2 regions of the Methyloceanibacter caenitepidi genome follow, and region 2 is predicted to be linked to the other one. Evidence: predicted binding sites of a transcription regulator. Region 2 holds the regulator's gene; the other holds the start of a gene.
What was found. Region 2 encodes PhoB, which activates phosphate uptake and scavenging genes when phosphate is short. Its sites were predicted from a motif close to TGTCATNNANCTGTCAT; they were not measured.
Positions count from the first base shown of each region.

Region 1: the regulator PhoB is predicted to act here: its motif matches at 3,152-3,168, upstream of GL4_RS09325 (OprO/OprP family phosphate-selective porin).

Region 1 covers NZ_AP014648.1:2,012,898-2,018,981, reverse strand. The annotation lists gene GL4_RS16755 (pentapeptide repeat-containing protein) at 1-400, opposite strand, end outside; gene GL4_RS09330 (TerC family protein) at 654-1,418, opposite strand; gene GL4_RS09325 (OprO/OprP family phosphate-selective porin) at 1,664-3,013, opposite strand; gene GL4_RS09320 (FAD-dependent monooxygenase) at 3,617-4,861, shown strand; gene GL4_RS09315 (lysophospholipid acyltransferase family protein) at 5,054-5,971, shown strand; gene hspQ (heat shock protein HspQ) at 6,028-6,084, shown strand, end outside.
Region 2 covers NZ_AP014648.1:860,224-866,307, forward strand. The annotation lists gene pstA (phosphate ABC transporter permease PstA) at 1-1,062, shown strand, start outside; gene pstB (phosphate ABC transporter ATP-binding protein PstB) at 1,140-1,925, shown strand; gene phoU (phosphate signaling complex protein PhoU) at 1,952-2,686, shown strand; gene phoB (phosphate regulon transcriptional regulator PhoB) at 2,702-3,409, shown strand; gene GL4_RS04045 (GcrA family cell cycle regulator) at 3,534-4,046, opposite strand; gene GL4_RS04050 (aspartate aminotransferase family protein) at 4,437-5,618, shown strand; partial or broken gene argF (ornithine carbamoyltransferase) at 5,662-6,084, shown strand, end outside.

The DNA of each region.
Region 1 (6,084 bases), 1.2 Mb from region 2:
TCTGATCGGTCGTCAAATCGCGGACATCGGTAAGGCTCGCACCGCTGAGATTGGCGGCCTTCAGCACGGCACCGGCGAGGGTCGCGCCGTCGAGATTCGCTCCGGCCAAGTCCGCGCCGGTCAGGTCCACGCCCTCGAGCCGCGCCCCGCGCAGGTCCGCGTTCGTCAGGTCCGCGCCGCGCATGTCCGCGCCGGTCAGGGTGGCGAAATAGAGCGTCGCATCGGCCAGAAGCGCCCGCGACAGATTGATCGGGCCGCCGTTCATCGGGCCCAACTGCCGGTCGCCGATGCTCAAGGCGATACCCTCGAGATCAGGCACGATCGACGGGTTCTCGGCACGCCACGCGTTCCAAACGCGGGGGCCGCGACGCAGAATCTCTATGTGCTCCGGAATTGTCATTTCGCGACTCTGCGTACTACGGGAAAGGCAATCGGCTCAACGCGATATTTTGTGCGGTGCGACTAAAAAATGCGCAGTGCAACCAATATGCGTGTCCGATTGGCGTACCGGGTGGATGTAACAGTTTTCTAGCAGCGCTCTGCTTGTCCACAATACCCACCGGGACGAGCACGATTGTACCGCCGATCGCCTTCGCCCGCCACCGCAGCGGCGTGGCTTTGCAGCAACGCCGCGCCACAAACAGCGCCTCTCCTTAGGCCTCCGACGGCGGCTTCGGCGGACCGTCGTCGGCCTCGGCCGTTCGCCGCTTCCTGCTGGCCAGAACGTTGATCATCTCGACGCCTGCGGAGAACGCCATGGCGAAGTAGATGTAGCCGCGCGGAATGTGGAAGTGGAAGGCATCGGCCACGAGTGCGGCGCCGATCAGCAGCAGGAAGGACAGAGCGAGCATTTTGGTGGTCGGATGTCGGTCGATGAAGGCGGCCACCGGGCCCGAGGCGACGTACATCACGGCGATCGCCACGACCACGGCCGCGACCATCACCTCGACGTGCTCCGCCATTCCCACGGCCGTGATGATCGAATCCACCGAGAAGACGAGATCGATAACGGCAATCTGCACGACCGCCGCGGTCATCGAGGCCACGATGGGTCCGGATCCCATCTCGTCGCCGCCCCCCTCGATCCCATCGTGAATTTCGCGGGTACCCTTCACCAGGAGGAATAGCCCACCCGCCAGCAGAATGAGATCGCGCCACGAAAAGGCGTACTCCCCCACCGTGAAGATCGGCGTGGTCATGTGAATGAACCAGGCGAGGAAGCCAAGCATGATGACGCGGAACACCAGCGCCAGCATCAGGCCGATACGGCGCGCGGCGAGTTGTTGCTCCGCCGGGAGCCGCTGCACCATCACCGAGATGAACACGACGTTGTCGATGCCGAGCACGATCTCCATCGCACTCAAGGCCAGGAAGCTCGCCCAGACATGCGGATCGGTGAGAAATTCGACAAGAGTCATGAAGCTCTGACCGGCGTCGCGTCCGTTGCACCCCGGTCTCCTGCATAACTCAGATAGGCGTATTGGGTCTATCGCCCGTTTCGGTCTCTGGGGGCTGGCTGGGCGCTCCTGAACGAGAAAGGCCCGCCGGTCGAACCGGCGGGCCTATCTCTATCAGCCTTTCCCCGAGCAAAAGGCCGCCGCCCGGGACAGGGGCGGCGGCAGTTTGGCGAAAGGGGATATCTTCGCTGTCAGATTGTCTCGACTTACCAGTCGATCTGACCGCGCATTCCGAAGCCGCTGATGTCAGCGCCGTCGTTGTCGTTGAACTCACCGCCGATATCGGTGCCGATGACGTTGAACATCAGGCGGGTGTACGCGGTCGGGTACCAGTTCAGCGCGATGGTCCAGCCTTCTTCGTCACCGCACTTGTCGCAATCATGACCGGCAGCGAGAAGCGCCGAGGCATCGGCACCCACATCGACCTGCTGCCAGCGGCCTGCGAGTTCCCAGGCGCCCCAGCCACCGTTCTTCAGATCGAAGGGATTGTTGGGCTTAACACGGCCGAACTCGCCCTTATCGGCTTCGTAGTTCCGCATATCGTCGGTCAGGAACACGCTACCGAAGACATACCAACCGTTGTAGTCGGGGTTGATGCTGCGGGAGGACATGCTCTTGTAGTACTGCGGCACATCGGTCGACAGCTCGGCATATTCACCCTGGACCGAGAAGCGGCGCCACACGGCGGCACCTTCAAGACCCCAGTACTGGTCGGATTCGCCGAGCGGCTCGGTCTCGACGAACTTGTCCGCCAGGTGGAGACCCGGGCGAGCTTCGTAGTTGTAGAGAGCCGAAACGCCTTCCTCGGTGCCGTTGTTGCGGCTGCGATAGCTGGCACCCAAGTGGACGATGGCATCGTCGGTGTTGACGGGTGCAACCGTACCGCGGACAGCCCAGATCGACGGGCCGTCATCCCAAACACCGTCGTCGCCGATGTTCGGTCCGTTGTAGCTCGTCTGGAACGACCAACCGAAGTCGTCGTCGCTACCGGCATGCAGACCGACGCCGAGAGCGCGAGGCTCAGCCTCGAAGGCCTCGATGAAGAAGGCCCGCTCCATGAAGGTGATGTAGCGCGAGCTGGTCATACCTTCGAGCGAGTTGGCGATCTTGAACTGACCGAACAGGATCTCGAGATTGTTCCAGTCGCTGAAGCCAGCGTACGCGATGTAGGCATCCTTGACGTCGACTTCGTTACCGGCGAAGTCTATTTCGAACTTGTACTTCCAGTCGTACCAGATCGTGCCTTCGACGCCGAGACGCGCACGGCGCGCTTCCCAGTCGTTGATGTCCGGATCGCCGGTGATCGGCTCATCCTGGTCGATCGAGTTGTAATCGATCTGCAAACGGCCGCGAACCTTGAAGCTGAACTTGCCGTCAGCGCTGGAAATCTGCGGCGCGCCCTTCCACTTCACGACGGGCTGAGACTTCTTGTATTCCTCGAACTCCGCCCGGGTGATGTACTGCGCTTTGGCAACCGGCGCTGCCGAAGCAAGAATTGCAAACGCGCTGGCGCTCGCAAACAAAGTAAGACCGACTTTCTTAAGTCCCCCGATCATGACCCCTCTCCACTCTTATAGAGTTAAACTTACGATCTGGCTTCGTCACTGAGCTGAGGTGTCTTCGTCCCTCTTGCACCCAGCAATTCAGCAAGCCCGCTTCCTGCGAACCTCGGTTAACGTTCTATTTCCCGAGCCATGACGGGTGTGTGACACTCCGGCGACATCCCGGATTTCACTCAGGGCTGTTGCACATCGGCCACGGCGGTCTCCCGCGGCACAAAAAAGCGCTTCTCGACCGCCTGCATGGAAGGTGCGTAAGTCATTGTTCCTATGTAGTTTTTCTCTATCCGCGCGGCAGTGCGCGGCGGCCTGTCGCAGGCGCTGCGCCCTGCACGATTCCAGCGAGTTTTGCGCTCTGTTGCGGTGCAAAACCCGCGTTGCGCGAGCGGATATCCTGCCTGCGCGCAATACGCTCAGAATATTGCGTTTGCAGAAGCACTTAGGAGACCTTTCGGTAGGTAAGATCGCAACTCAGCGATTCCCACGCCGGAACCTCTCTCAGGCGACGTGGCCGACGCGCCCAAACGACGGCAGTCAAGGCGATGTTGACCCGTGCGTCGCGGGCCGTGCTGCGCTATCAGGAGGGAGGAAGGATCGTCGATGAGTGCACTCCCGCCGGATAGTCCGATGTTCGATGTCGTCGTGGTGGGCGCCGGTCCCGCCGGCATCGCGACCGCCCTTGCACTCCACCACGTGGGCGCGGCCGTGGCCCTCGCCGGCCCCCCGCCGCCGGCGACCGCGTCCGCTAGACCCGAGACCCGCACGGCGGCGTTGCTGACGAGTTCCGTGGACTTCCTGAAGCGCCTCGGCGTGTGGGAGCGATTGCTGCCGGATGCAGCGCCGCTCACGGCCATCCGGATCGTCGATGCCTCGCGCAGCCTGCTGCGCTCGCCGGATATCGCCTTCGAAGCCCGGGAGCTGGGGCTCGACAGCTTCGGCTTCAACATAGCGAACACCGCCTTGAATACGGTCCTTTACGAGCGCGCGCGCGCAGTTCTGCCGCGTCTCGCGCCCGAGCCCGTCGAGACAGTAGACCTCGGCCCCGACCGGGCCATGCTGACGTTCCCGTCCGGAAACCGGCTCGCGTGCCGTCTCGTCGCGGGCGCCGACGGCCGCCGCTCGATCTGCCGGCAGGCGGCGAAGATCGAAACGCGGGACGTCCGCTACGAGCAGGCGGCCATCGCCTCCAGCTTTCGCCACAGCCTGCCCCATCGAGGGGTCGCGACGGAGCTCCACCGGGAGGGCGGCTCGGTCACGAGCGTGCCGACACCGGATCAAAACACGTCCAGCCTGGTCTGGGTCACCAGCCGGGAGGACGCCGCAGACTTGATGGCACTCGATGAGGCCAGCTTCGCCGCGCGGCTCCAAGAGCGCTTCGACGAGACCCTCGGGGTGATCTCCGACGTCGGTCCGCGTGCAAGCTTTCCCGTCGCGGGGCTCACCGCCAAGCAAATGGCGGCCAACCGCACGGCTCTCGTGGGAGAGGCTGCCCATATTATGGCGCCGATCGGCGCCCAGGGCCTCAACCTCGGCCTTCGCGATGCCGCTGCGCTTGCAGATTGCGTCGCCGATGCCTTGCGGCATGACCGGGATCCCGGCGGAGCGCCGGTTCTGGCCCAATACGCCAAGGCGCGTCAGCTCGATGTCCTGTCGCGCACGGTCGGTGTCGATCTTTTGGGCCGCTCCCTGCTGACCAAGCTTCTTCCCGTGCAATTGGCACGCAGCGCGGTTCTGACCGGGCTCAACGCCTTCGCGCCTCTGAAGCGGATGGTGATGCAGGCTGGACTTGCGCCGCCCGCCGATCTGCCCCGCCTCATGCGCCCCGTCGACAGCCTGCCCGCTTGACGTCGCTTCGGAGTTTCTTCAAGACGTTGCGCTTCCCGACGCCGCCCGCCGATCTGCCCCGCCTCATGCGCCCCGTCGACAGCCTGCCCGCTTGACGTCGCTTCGGAGTTTCTTCAAGACGTTGCGCTTCCCGACGCCGCCCAAAACCGTCCCGGCGCTTCCCACGTAAATCGAACGACCGAAGGCTGACACTTGGCGAACTCACTCGACACGTCCATCGCGACCGATCTGAAATACCGGCTCGAGTATGCGGGTCTTCGGTTTTTGATCGGACTCGTCCGTCTCGTGCCGCTCGATACCGCCTGCGATATCTCCGCCTTCTTTTGGCGGGTCCTGGGCAAGCGAAACCGCCGCCACAAGCGCGCCCTGGCCAATCTGGAACGTGCCTTTCCCGAGAAGTCGCTCGAGGAGCGCGAGCGCATCGCCGTTGCCGCCTGGGACAATCTCGGCCGCGTCATGGTCGAGACGATGAACATCGACCGCATCATCAAGGATCCGAGCCGGCTGCACGTCACCAACGGCCACTGGATCGGGCGCTACAAGGACAAGATGGGTCCGGCTCTGATCGTGACCATGCATATGGGCAACTGGGAAATCGGCATGTGGCCCGTAACCCTCGCGGGCGTCCGCCCGGCCGGCGTCTACAGGTCCGTGAAGAATCCTTATGTCGACCGTTATCTTCGGCGGCAGCGCCAAGCCCTTTATCCGGGCGGGCTTTTCGGCCGCGGCCGCACCGCTGGCGACGACGAGACACAGAAGACCGCGCGGCTGATCATGGACTATGTCCGCCAGGGCGGCCGGCTCGGCTTCATCTCGGACCTGTACGACCGCAACGGAATCGAAGTCCCCTTCTTCGGCCATCTCGCCAAGAGCATGCCGATCGCCGCCATGATCGCGCGCCGGGTGGGCGCCCGCATCTGGATCGGCCGGTGCGTCCGCATCGGGAACCGCTCAGTGTTCGACGTCAACGTCAATGAGCTCAGGATCCCCCGCACCAAGAATCAGGCCGAGGACATTCGCGCCATCACGGCCGCGATCCAGCGCTATTTCGAAGTATGGATCCGGGAGAACCCGGAACAGTTCATGTGGTCAAATCGCCGCTGGTCCTAAGGTCTTGTGATCCCGCGTTGACACTGTCCCGCACCCGCGATCTTATCTGTGGAATGATGTCTACGGTTCGAAACGCACGATTTCAGATCGGTCAAGTCGTCCGCCACCGGGTC
Region 2 (6,084 bases):
GACGCAGAAGATGAGATCTTCCGCGCCAACTACGTCAAGCTGGCGCGTGTAGCGCTCTATAAGGAACTCGGCGTCGACGCCGACAATCGCAAGGAGCGCCGGGCCGCCAACGATCTCTTGTCCCGCGGCGTCGACGTCCAGCTTCGTGACATGGTCTTGCGCGACCCGTCGATCATCGGCAAGACCGAGGATGTCTGGCTCCTTGCAAGCGACAACGCCGACGCGCTGCTAAAGGGGTCAATCGACCGCGAGACGCCGAGCGATCGCCGCGCGATGAGCGATCAGCAGGTCGCATGGATCGACCAACTCGTCGACAACGGCGACATGAAGAAGCGCTTCAACACTGGCCTGTTCCTGAACGGCGCCTCGAGCAGCCCGGAGACCGCCGGTCTCGGCGTCGCGCTCATCGGCTCCTTCTTCATGATGCTCACGGTGGTTTTGCTGGCGGTGCCTTTGGGCGTGTGCGCGGCGCTCTACCTCGAGGAGTACGCCCCCAAGGGCAAGATCGCGGACACGATCGAGGTGAACATCAACAACCTCGCGGCCGTCCCGTCCATTGTGTTCGGTCTTCTCGGCCTCGCGGTGTTCATCAATTTCTTCGGACTACCGCGATCGGCGTCTCTTGTCGGCGGTCTCGTGCTGACGCTCATGACGCTGCCGACCATCATCATCACGACGCGCGCCGCCATTCGCGCGGTGCCCCCGTCGATCCGCGAGGCGGCGCTTGGCGTCGGCGCGTCCAAGATGCAGTTGATCGGACACCACGTCCTACCATTGTCCTTGCCAGGCATTCTGACCGGGACGATTATCGGACTCGTGCAAGCGTTGGGTGAAACCGCCCCGCTCCTGATGATCGGTATGGTCGCCTTCGTGGTGGAATACCCGACGACTCCCCTCGAACCCGCGACGGGCCTGCCGGTGCAGATCTACATGTGGGCATCGTCGGCGGAGCGCGGTTTCGTGGAGCGCACCGCCGGTGCGACCATGGTTTTGCTGGCCTTCCTGATCGTCATGAACAGTTTGGCTGTGTATCTACGCAACAGGTTCGAACGCAAATGGTAAAGGGGACCGAAGCTATGGAGGCGAAGGTGGAAGACAGGCCTGCTACGACGGTCGAGCAGCCCGCCGAGCCGAAGGAGATGGGCGACGCCGCTCCTTCCGCACTTGGTGAGCTGAAGATGAAGGCGACGGACGTCAACCTCTGGTACGGCGAGAAGCAGGCACTGTTCGACGTCAACCTCGAGATCTTCGGTCAGTCGGTGACGGCCCTGATCGGTCCCTCCGGTTGCGGCAAATCCACATTCCTGCGGTGCCTCAACCGCATGAACGATGTGATCGATATCTGTAAGGTGAAGGGCGACATTCGCCTCGACGGCGAAGACATCTATGCACCGGAGGTCGACCCGGTGCAGCTTCGCGCACGCGTCGGCATGGTGTTTCAAAAGCCGAACCCCTTCCCGAAGTCGATCTATGAGAACGTCGCCTACGCGCCGCGCCTGCACGGCCTTTGCGCCACCAAGGCTCAAATGGACGAGGTCGTCGAGACCAGCCTCATCAAGGCGGGTCTTTGGGAAGAAGTGAAGGATCGGCTGGACGCGCCGGGCACCGGCCTTTCGGGTGGTCAGCAGCAGCGTCTTTGCATCGCTCGGGCCATCTCCGTGAACCCGGAAGTCCTTCTGATGGACGAGCCTTGTTCCGCTCTCGACCCCATTGCGACGGCGACAATCGAAACGCTCATGGATGAGCTTAAGGAAAATCTCTGCATCGCGATCGTGACCCACTCGATGCAGCAGGCCGCACGTGTATCCCAGCGTACGGCATTCTTCCATCTCGGCAAGCTCGTCGAGGTGAATGATACGTCTACGATCTTCACCAATCCGTCCGATCAGCGCACCCAAGACTACGTCACTGGTCGCTTCGGTTGATATCGGCGCTCAGGAGTCCGCCCCCCATGGAACAACAGAACGAACATACCGTCCGGTCCTACGAGGAGGAACTGTCTCTCCTCAACAACAAGATCGCCAAGATGGGCGGGCTTGCGGAGAAAGTCCTCGGACAGTCCTTTGAAGCGTTGGACCGCCGCGATCCGGATCTCGCCGCCAATACGATCGGCGAGGACGAGGAGATCGATCAGCTACAGCGCGAGATCGAAGAGCAGGCGGTGATCATGATCGCCCGCCGGCAGCCGATGGCTTACGACCTCCGGCAGATCATGGCCGCCTTGCGGATCTCGACCGATCTGGAACGGATCGGCGACCTCGGCAAGAACATTGCCAAACGCGCGGTCGCGGTCGTGACCGAGCAGCAGCCCAAGCAGCTGATGCTGGGTTTGAAGCATATGGGTGAGCTCTCGCTGAGCCAGCTCAAGGACGTTCTGGACGCCTTCATCGAGCGCGACGCCGAACGCGCGCTGAACGTCTGGTACAAGGATGAAGAGATCGATTCGATGTACAACTCGCTGTTCCGCGAACTCCTCACCTACATGATGGAGGATCCGCGGAACATCGGACTTTGCACGCATCTGCTTTTCGGCGCGAAGAACATCGAACGGGTCGGCGACCATGCGACCAATATTGCGGAGACCGTGTACTATCTTGTGCATGGACGGCCGATCACGGATCAGCGTCCGAAAGGCGATACGACAAGTTCGACGGCGTACACGTCGTTGCGAAGCTCGACCTTCTAACTGGGGGTGTGCGTCATGAACGCGGGAGCAAAGGTGCTGGTTGTCGAGGATGAAGAGCCTCTTGCTCTTTTGCTTCGCTACAATTTGGAGGCCGAAGGCTTTTCCGTCGATGTCGTGCATCGCGGCGACGAGGCCGAAGTGGCGATTGCGGAAAATTCACCAGACCTCATTGTCCTCGATTGGATGCTGCCGGGCCTGTCCGGGCTCGAGCTTTGCAGGCGGCTGCGAACGGGCAAGGAGTCCCGAACGATACCGATCATTTTGTTGACGGCGCGCAGCGAAGAGAATGACCGTATCCGCGGCCTAACGACCGGCGCGGACGACTATGTGGTCAAGCCGTTCTCGCTGCCCGAATTGATGGCGCGCGTGCGGGCCATCCTCCGCCGGACCAACCCGGAGCGGATTGCCTCCGTGCTTTCCGTCGGCGATATCGAGCTCGATCGCGACTCTCACCGTGTCACGCGAAACGGCCGCCAGGTCCATCTGGGTCCGACGGAGTTCCGCCTCTTGGAGTTTCTCATGCAGAGCCCCGGCCGCGTCTTCAGCCGCGCGCAACTCCTGGATGGCGTTTGGGGGCGGAATGTCTATGTCGACGAACGCACGGTGGATGTGCATATCGGCCGCCTGCGCAAGGCCATGATGCGCGGAAGCGAGCGCGATCCGGTTCGCACCGTGCGGGGCGCGGGCTACGCATTTTCGGACAAGCTGGAAGAGACGGTTTAGGCCCGCACCGGTGTGCCGGGCGCTCCCGGAGCAATTGATAGCCGTGGCCGCCAAGAAGAAAGGCGCCGGTCGTCCCGGCGCCTTCTATCGAATCTCGAACAGAGATTGTTCTTGGAAGAGAGGCTCAGCCAGTGGCTGAGCGCTTCTCCCGCCGCCGCGATTGAACCGGCTGAAACGCCATGCGGGCATGATGCTCACAGTAAGGCGATAGGCCGGTCTTCTTGCGCCCGCAAAAGTGGAACCCTTCCTCGGTCGGGTCGCCGATTGGCCATTTGCACATCGACTCCTTCAGCGTGAGGATGGTGGCGCGCTCATGCAGCGGGATCACCAGTTCCTCGACAGGAGCCGGCGCAGGAGCCGCCTCGTATTCTTCTTCGTAGGTCGGCTTCAGCGCGACGTTGCCGCGCGTGCCGAAAGTGATGGAAGGCGCCCTGTTTTGCCGGGGTGCCTGCGTGCGTCTCGGGCGCGGAACGCTGGACCGCGAGCTGGTCGCGCGTCCCGACAATCCGAGCCGATGCACTTTGCCGATAACCGCATTCCGGGTCACTCCGCCTAAGCGCCCCGCAATCTGGCTCGCGCTCAGTCCTTCGGACCAGAGCTTCTTCAGCAGTTCAACTCTTTCGTCAGTCCAAGCCATAATTTCGGCCTCCTCAGTTTGGACTCAGATTCCACCCGTCGTTAGCGACGGCATTTTTTTTGCAATACTCGGATTTACTGCTGAGAAATGACCGCTCGGGAGTCCACCGTGCCTACGACATCTGGTAGCCGAACGATTATTACCCTACTAAGGCCGGTAGGAACCGACAAGCGTCCGCCACGCTTGTGTGCCTCGTTTTCCACCGGAACGATTGGATTCTGCCATCACTCCGCGCGAAGCACAAACCCGAGGCTGAATAGAAGCGTGGAGAACCGTTGGATAAGCGGGTCATAAGGACAGATTGACTCAAGTGTGGTGCAGACCTAACACTCTGACACTGCTTGCTGCCGCCCGTTGGCGGCACTTTTGTTTCAAGAACACGGAAGTTTCATGTCGGCTCTCCTTCCGACCTATGCCCGCAGCGGATTGACCTTCGCGCGGGGCGAAGGCGCCTTTCTCTTTGACGAGACCGGCGCGCGCTATCTCGACTTCTCGAGCGGGATCGCGGTGACCGCGCTCGGGCATGCGCATCCGCATCTGGTTGCCGCTTTGAACGAGCAGGCGCAGAAGGTCTGGCACGTCTCAAACTTGTACGGCATTCCCGATCAGGAGCGGCTTGGCCAGCGGCTGTGCGACGCGACATTTGCCGACCGCGTGTTCTTTGCCAACTCCGGCGCCGAGGCCGTGGAGGCCTCGATCAAGTGCGCTCGGCGCTACCACTTCGCCAACGGCGCGCCGGAGCGCTTCAGGCTCATCACCTTCGAGGGCGCCTTTCATGGGCGTACGCTGGCGACCATCGCCGCCGGCGGCCAGGCCAAGCATTTGGAGGGCTTCGGGCCGCCCGTGGGCGGGTTCGATCAGGTGGCGGGCTTCGACATCGACGCCATCGAGGAGGTGATCTCGGATGAGACAGCCGGCGTGCTGCTCGAGCCGATCATGGGCGAGGGCGGCATGCGCGAAGTGCCGTATCGCTTCCTGCAGGACTTAAGGGCGCTGTGCGATGAGAAGGGCCTGCTGCTGATCCTCGACGAGGTGCAGTCGGGCGTCGGCCGCACCGGCCGCTTCTACGCGCACGAATGGGCTGAGATCACACCGGACATCATGGCCTCGGCGAAAGGTCTCGGCGGCGGATTCCCCGTCGGCGCCTGCCTCACCACGGAAGCCGTTGGCCAGGCCATGGTGCCCGGCACGCATGGATCCACGTTCGGCGGCAATCCGCTTGCCATGGCGGTCGGCAATGCCGTGCTCGACGTCGTTCTGGAGCCCGGCTTTCTCGAACATGTCGCGCAAATGGGCTTAAGATTGAAGCAGCAACTCGCCGGGATTGCCGACGAGCACAGCGAAATCATCGCCGAGGTGCGGGGCCAGGGGCTCATGATGGGACTGCAATGCAAACCGGAAAACACCAAGCTTGTCGCGGCGCTGCGCGAGCGGGGCATGCTGACTGTGCCCGCCGGTGACAACGTCGTGCGGCTGCTTCCGCCCCTGATCGTCGACGAAGAGGAAATCGACCTCGCCAGCCGCACCATCGATGCCGCTTGCATCGCCCTGAAAGCGGGTGATGCCGGTTAGGGCCCCTTCGTTTCAGCCTCCCCAATTTCAAGACAATCCATTCATGCCTTCGACGCCTTCCCATTTTCTCGATATTGACGCGCTGGATACTCGGACGCTGCGTGCCATCCTCGATGCCGCCGCCGCACTGAAGAAGGCGCGCAAGGTCCCGAAAGGCCTTGCCGTTCCGAAAGGCGCGGTCCTGGCCATGATCTTCGAAAAGCCATCTACGCGGACGCGCGTCTCGTTCGAGATGGCCATGCACCAGCTCGGCGGTGCGGCCATCGTGCTGAATGCTCAGGACATGCAGCTCGGCCGTGGCGAAACCATCGGCGACACGGCGCGGGTGCTTTCGCGCTATGTGGATGCGATCATGCTGCGCACCGGTCCGCACCAGGGCCTACTGGACTTCGCCGCGTATGCCGACATCCCGGTCATCAATGCGCTCACGGCGCGGTCCCATCCCTGCCAGATCATGGCCGACGTC